Magnetofaba australis IT-1: one gene and its partner. The protein of the gene in region 2 interacts with the protein of the main gene of each other region in a pairwise test. Links are inferred from orthologs where the notes say so. Each region holds a gene or a part of one and is shown on either strand. Other genes may lie near its edges.

Region 1 (3,177 bases), on a different replicon or contig from region 2:
GCGTAGCAGATGGCCTCGGCGCCGACGCGATCCAGAAAGAACAGCGTCAGGGTCGCTTCGTGGATCTCCGCGCCGTCGAAAACGCCGCAACCGGAGAGCACAACGCCGATCTTCTTGCCCATGCCGCCGTCTCCTTAAAACCATAAACAGAAGCGATGCATCCCGCCAGATGGGGGGACGCTGCTCAATCAACCTGGGGTCCAGCGCGTTGTGCGAACCGGCGGGACGGATATCAGGGAGTGGCCCGAAAGCCGAGGCTTCCCCGTCTTGGGTGGATTAATCCATCCAGGAGTGGGGATTATTCACGCCGAACACGTTGCGACGTTTTTCGCCGGTTTTGATCTTGGCGTTCTTGAAGTAGACCGCCACCCGGTCGCCGTCAAAGGACTTGACGATGGCCATGATGACGAAATAGCCCAACAGGGCGATGGGCATAAGATTGACAAAATCCATCTCTTCCCCCAATAACGATTTCCTTGGGAACCGCTTGCGTCGCCGTACGCAGAATATGGTTGCGTCGGTCGATTCAAACGCGTTCCGCCTTCGCCACCCCGCCACGTCCCGATTCGAGACGCGGAAAATGTGGTAAGGGCCTGACGCGCAGCGGATTCTTTCGGCCGCTCTCCCGCTGACCGGGTATAAGGTTTACCGCACTCTTGGCTGTGTGAAAAGAGGGAAAATGCGCGCTTTTCCCAACAAGCGCGTCAAGTTTCGGAAAAGCCTGGAATCAAGTAAAAAATAAAAAAATCGCCCCCGCGCACGGGGCGCGGGGGCGATGGAAAAGTCGCTCTAAGTCGACGTTGGGAGCGGGCGAAATTACATGCCCATGCCGCCCATGCCGCCCATGCCGCCCATGTCGCCGCCGGGCATGGGGGCGTCTTTCTTGGGCAGTTCGGCCACCATGGCTTCGGTGGTGATCATCAGACCGGCCACGGAGGCGGCGGACTGCAGGGCGTTGCGCACCACTTTGGTCGGGTCGATGACGCCGGCGGCGATCATGTCGCCATACTCGTCGGTGGCGGCGTTGAAGCCGAAGTTGGTCTCGTTGGACTCAACGATCTTGTTGACCACCACCGAGCCTTCGTGACCGGCGTTCTCGGAGATGATGCGCAGGGGCTCTTCGATGGCGCGACGCACGATCTTGATGCCGACGTTCTGGTCGGCGTTGGCGCCGCTCAGGCCGTCCAGTTTGGCGCGAGCGCGCAGCAGGGCCACGCCGCCGCCGGGGACGATGCCCTCTTCCACCGCAGCGCGGGTGGCGTGCAGGGCGTCGTCGACGCGATCCTTACGCTCTTTCACTTCCACTTCGGTGGCGCCGCCGACTTTGATCACCGCCACGCCGCCGGCCAGTTTGGCCAGACGCTCTTGCAGCTTCTCACGGTCGTAGTCGGAGGTGGTCTCTTCGATCTGGGCGCGGATCTGGCCGATGCGGGCCTTGATGTTCTCCCCGGCGCCAGCGCCGTCGACGATGGTGGTCTCCTCTTTGGTGATGATCACCGACTTGGCGGTGCCCAGCATATCGAGGGTGACGCTCTCGAGCTTGACGCCGACGTCTTCGGAGACCAGGGTGCCGCCGGTGAGGATAGCGATATCCTCCATCATCGCCTTACGACGATCGCCGAAGCCGGGGGCTTTGACCGCCGCCACTTTCAGGCCGCCGCGCAGCTTGTTGACCACCAGGGTGGCCAGGGCTTCGCCTTCGATATCTTCGGCGATGATCAGCAGCGGACGCGAGGATTGCACCACGCCTTCGAGGATGGGCAGGATCTGCTGCAGGTTGGAGATCTTCTTCTCCACCAGCAGGATCAAGGGGTCATCCATTTCGCAGAGCATTTTGTCGGCGTTGGTGACGAAGTAGGGGGAGAGGTAGCCGCGGTCGAACTGCATGCCTTCCACCACGTCCAGGGTGGTCTCCAGGCCTTTGGCCTCTTCCACCGTGATGACGCCCTCTTTGCCGACTTTGTCCATGGCTTCGGCGATCATGTCGCCCACCACGCGGTCGGAGTTGGCGGAGATGGCGCCCACCTGGGAGATCTCATCGGAGTTGGCCACTTCGCGGGACAGACCTTTCAAGCCCACCACCACGGCCTCCACAGCGGCGTCGATGCCGCGCTTCAGATCCATGGGGTTCATGCCGGCGGCCACGGACTTCATGCCTTCGCGGATCAGCGCCTGGGCCAGCACGGTGGCGGTGGTGGTGCCGTCGCCGGCTTCGTCGGCGGTCTTGGAGGAGACCTCACGCAGCATCTGCGCGCCCATGTTCTCGAACTTGTCTTCCAGTTCGATCTCCTTGGCCACGGAGACGCCATCCTTGGTCACGCGGGGGGCGCCCCAGGACTTGTCCAACACCACGTTGCGGCCTTTGGGGCCCAGGGTCACTTTCACGGCGTTGGCCAGAATGTTGACGCCGTCGAGCATGCTGGCGCGGGCGATTTCGCCGAATTTCACTTCTTTGGCGGACATAGTGCTTTCCCTCTGTTTCTGAATCCCGCCGCGCAGGCGCGAGGCGGGAGATGATGACGAATGGATAGGCGCGCGGCGCGCAGACTTACTCGATGACGCCGAGGATGTCGGATTCGCGCATGATCAGCAGCTCTTCGCCGTCGATCTTGACGTCGGTGCCGGAGTACTTGGAGAACAGCACGCGGTCGCCCTCTTTGACATCCAGCGGACGCACTTTGCCCTCTTCGGAGACGGCGCCGGGTCCGGCGGCGATCACTTTACCCTCGATGGGCTTCTCTTTGGCGGTGTCGGGGATGATGATGCCGCCAGCGGTTTTTTCGTCGCCTTCGGTGCGCTTGACGACAACGCGATCATGCAACGGACGGAATTTGGTGCTCATAGCGCCTGTGCCTCCAGTGGGGTTGTTTCGGTCGATTCTTTGTGTGTCGATCCGGCCAACGGGGCCGGAAGAACGGTGTTTTGTTTGTCGCCTCCGGGCGGCGCAAGGAGCGCAGGGGCCGGAACGCGGTTGCAGTGCTGATGGCGCTTATGTAAGCACGCATTCCCCAGCGTCAACCCCCTGAAGGCGATTTTTTTTGTTTGAGAGGGAAAAAAGTTGCTGCGCCTGGGCGCCGGGTTGCTGCGCGCCCAGGCGTTGGAGCCGAGGGGAGGGGGCTTAAGCCGGACTCTTAGCCAACGAGCCGCTTGAGCGCCGTGAGGAGACGATAGAGCCGC
Region 2 (3,314 bases):
TGCGGGTCATGCCGCCCACCAGGATCACCTCCTGAATGTCCGACGCGCTCATGCCGGCGTCCTTCATCGCCTGACGGCAGGGCTCCAGGGTGCGCTGCACCAGATGCTCAACCAGCGACTCCAGCTTGGCGCGGGAGAGGTTCACGTTGAGGTGCTTGGGGCCGCTGGCGTCGGCGGTGATGAAGGGCAGGTTCACATCCGTCGAGCCGCTGTTAGAGAGCTCGATCTTGGCCTTCTCGGCGGCCTCTTTGAGGCGCTGCAGGGCCATGCTGTCCTTGCGCAGGTCGATGGTGTTCTCTTTTTGGAACTCATCGGCCAGATAGTCGATGATGGCCATGTCGAAGTCTTCGCCGCCGAGGAAGGTGTCGCCGTTGGTGGACTTCACCTCGAACACGCCGTCGCCGATCTCCAGGATGGAGATGTCGAAGGTGCCGCCGCCCAGGTCATACACGGCGATGGTCTGGCCGGTCTTCTTGTCCAGACCGTAGGCCAGCGCAGCCGCAGTGGGCTCGTTGATGATGCGCAGTACGTTCAGACCGGCGATCTTGCCGGCGTCCTTGGTGGCTTGGCGCTGGGCGTCGTTGAAGTAGGCCGGCACGGTGACCACGGCGTCGGTGACCTTTTCGCCCAGGTAATCTTCAGCGGTCTGCTTCATCTTCTGCAGAATCATCGCCGAGATTTCGGAGGGACTCATCTTCTTCTCGTCTGCGCCCGCTTGCACCCAGGCGTCGCCGTTGTCGGCCTTGACGATCTGGTAGGGCACCAGCTCCATATCCTTCTTGGTCAAAGGATCGTCGAAGCGGCGGCCGATCAGACGTTTGATGGCGTAGAGGGTGTTGGTGGGGTTGGTCACCGCCTGACGCTTGGCCGACTGGCCCACCAGTCGCTCGCCATCTTTGGCGAACGCCACCATGGAGGGGGTGGTGCGCACGCCCTCGCTGTTTTCAATCACCTTGGGCTCTTTCCCCTCCATCACGCTGACGCAGGAGTTGGTGGTGCCCAAGTCGATGCCGATCACCTTGCTCATGGCCGTTTCCTCTTAATCTTCGCGTTGCGAATGACGCCGGCGCGTCTTTCTTTTTATGAGTGCATCGCCTCCGGCGTCATCCGGCGGCGCGTTGCTGTTTCCTGTTAGCGCATATGGGGTGTGCAGCGCGCTGCGTCAACCCCGTGGGGCGCATTTTCCTCTTCGGGCTCAGGTGGCCACGCCCACCATGGCTGGGCGCAGCAGACGGTCGTTGAGCACATAGCCCGGGGCCAGCTCCTGCACCACAGTGTCGGGCTTGGCGTCGGCGTCGGGAACCTGCATCACCGCCTGATGGAAATTGGGGTTGAACGGCTGTCCCAGGGACTCGACCTTTTTCACCCCATGCTTCTCCAGGGCTTTGATCAACTCCTGGCCGATCATGGTGACGCCGTCGGCCATGGCCTGGATGGCGGGGTCCAGATCCTTGTCCTGACCTTCGATCATGTGCGCCAGGGCGCGGTCCAGATTGTCCGCCACCCCCAGCAGGTCGCGAGCGAAGCCTTCGATGGCGAACTGGCGCGCTTGCTCAGTTTCACGGGCGGCGCGTTTGCGCAGATTCTCCATCTCCGCCATGGCGCGCAGCAGCGACGCCTGACTCTCTTCGGCCTTGCGCTCGGCCTCTTGCAGGCGCGCCTCCAAATCCTCTTCCGCGCCCTGCGCCGACTCCTCTTTGGCGGCGGCTTCGGCAGCTTCGGCGGCCTCTTCGGGGGGCAGTTCGCAGCTCTGCTCGGGCTGCTCGTCGGACTCGGGTTCGCGGTTTTCAGAACTTTGATTCATGATCCATCCATTTGAAATGGTGGGAGTGCGACGCCGACGGGTTGAACGCGGCGCGTTTGGTTCGACCCCTTATGTGGGGTCGCTGTTGGGGGAATGCAACCCCGCGAGGGCAAAAAAAATGGCGCAGGGCGAAATTTGCCTCTGCGCCATAACGCCTGGGTCTACGATGGAGTCTAACTGGGTTGGGTGGCCAGCATGGCCGGGCGCTGGGCGTATTCGGCAAACCAGGGCGTCAGGCGCGGCGCGTGGCTGCGCCAGTTCAGATCGGGCAGGCGGAAGTCCAGATAGCCCAGGGCGCAGCCCACCGCGATCTGATCCACGCGACCGCCCTGGCCGATGGCTTCGGCGTCGCGCTCCAGCACCGCCACGCCGCGGGCGATGGCGTCGGACCAGCGCGCCATCCACAGCGTCGACTGCTCGGCGTCGGGGCGCTTGCGCTCCATCACCAGCAGGAACGCCGCCTCCATCAGACCGTCAGCCAGGGATTGGCGTTTGTGGCGCTCCCAGTGGGGCTTGCCGTGTCCGGCCCACAGTCCGCGATCACCGCTGAAATTGTCCAGCCAGGCGCAGATGAGCGGGCTGTCGTAGATCGCCTGATTATCGTCGGTGATCAGGCACGGCACTTTGCCCAGCGGATTGGATTGCAGTAGCGCCGCCGGGTTGTCCAGGGCGTTCATGACGATCACCTCGGTCTGTTCCAGTAGGCCGCGCTCAAACAGGGTGATGACGACTTTGCGGCCAAACGGCGAGGTGGGCGAGGTGTAGAGCTGCATGACAAACTCCCCGGATTGTCGGCAATGAAAATGGCTTATGGGCATACGGGTTGCAATAAAATCAGCACCCTGGCGAATTGTGCGCCCTGTTCTGTGCGGTTGCCGTGAGCAGGGTCAAATAAAAATGACGGTCAGATGTCAAAACAGGCGCAGTGTGTCGCTTGTCTTTGACGTTTGCTCTGTGCGCGCTGTCGACCCGAACAGGGAGAATGCCGGGAACGCGGTCTCAGGGCCAGGGCAAAAGGAGTATGGGAATCATGAATCTTGATGAGTTGGATAGCGACAGGCCGTTATCGCGACGGGAACGCTGGTCGCGCATGATGGAGGAGCAGGGGCGCCGCGTGCAGCGCTGGGTGACCATTGGCGTCCTGCTGATTTTGCCGGTGGCGTTCTGGCTGATCTTCATTGCGCGGGAGAAGGGCTTCGAGTCTGGCAGCATGTTCAAACGCGAGCGCGCCGCCGCCGAGTGGAAAGCCAAGGGCGAAAGCGGGCAGAAGGCCGCCGCGGCGGCCAAGGCCAGCGGCAGTGGTGAGGTGGGGAAAAGCGCTGGAGGCTCGTTGTTGGGCGGCATTATTGGTGGGGATGAGGGGGCGCCGCTGGATCCGCCCAAACGCCCGGCGCCGGAGCGTTACGTCTCCACCCAGGAGATGGAGCGGGCCACGCGCATGCAGAAGGCCGCGCCGCCCGCGCCGCCGCCACAAGCGGAAAAACAGCAGCAGGAGGCTCCCAAGCCGCCA

What was found.
Region 1: the proteins of grpE (region 2) and groL interact in binary tests that used the Escherichia coli proteins (3 or more experiments, as listed by UniProt). The link is inferred for Magnetofaba australis IT-1 from one-to-one orthologs.

Annotation. Positions count from the first base shown.
Region 1 is NZ_LVJN01000021.1:53,420-56,596, reverse strand. The notes cover bases 141-2,997. They hold groL (chaperonin GroEL), read right to left. Parts: upstream 2,464-2,997; coding sequence 817-2,463; downstream 141-816. Other genes in these bases: groES (co-chaperone GroES), read right to left, coding at 2,549-2,842; MAIT1_RS21935 (hypothetical protein), read right to left, coding at 277-435. In the rest of the region: isoprenoid biosynthesis glyoxalase ElbB, read right to left, coding at 1-122; MAIT1_RS19070 (class I SAM-dependent methyltransferase), read right to left, coding at 3,132-3,177.
Region 2 is NZ_LVJN01000020.1:736,213-739,526, forward strand. Bases 1-2,994 are described here. They hold grpE (nucleotide exchange factor GrpE), read right to left. Parts: upstream 1,805-2,994; coding sequence 1,196-1,804; downstream 1-1,195. Other genes in these bases: dnaK (molecular chaperone DnaK), read right to left, coding at 1-1,027; MAIT1_RS15455 (glutathione S-transferase), read right to left, coding at 1,978-2,577; MAIT1_RS15460 (hypothetical protein), read left to right, coding at 2,835-2,994. Also shown: more of MAIT1_RS15460, read left to right, coding at 2,995-3,314. UniProt on the Escherichia coli protein: Participates actively in the response to hyperosmotic and heat shock by preventing the aggregation of stress-denatured proteins, in association with DnaK and GrpE. It is the nucleotide exchange factor for DnaK and may function as a thermosensor.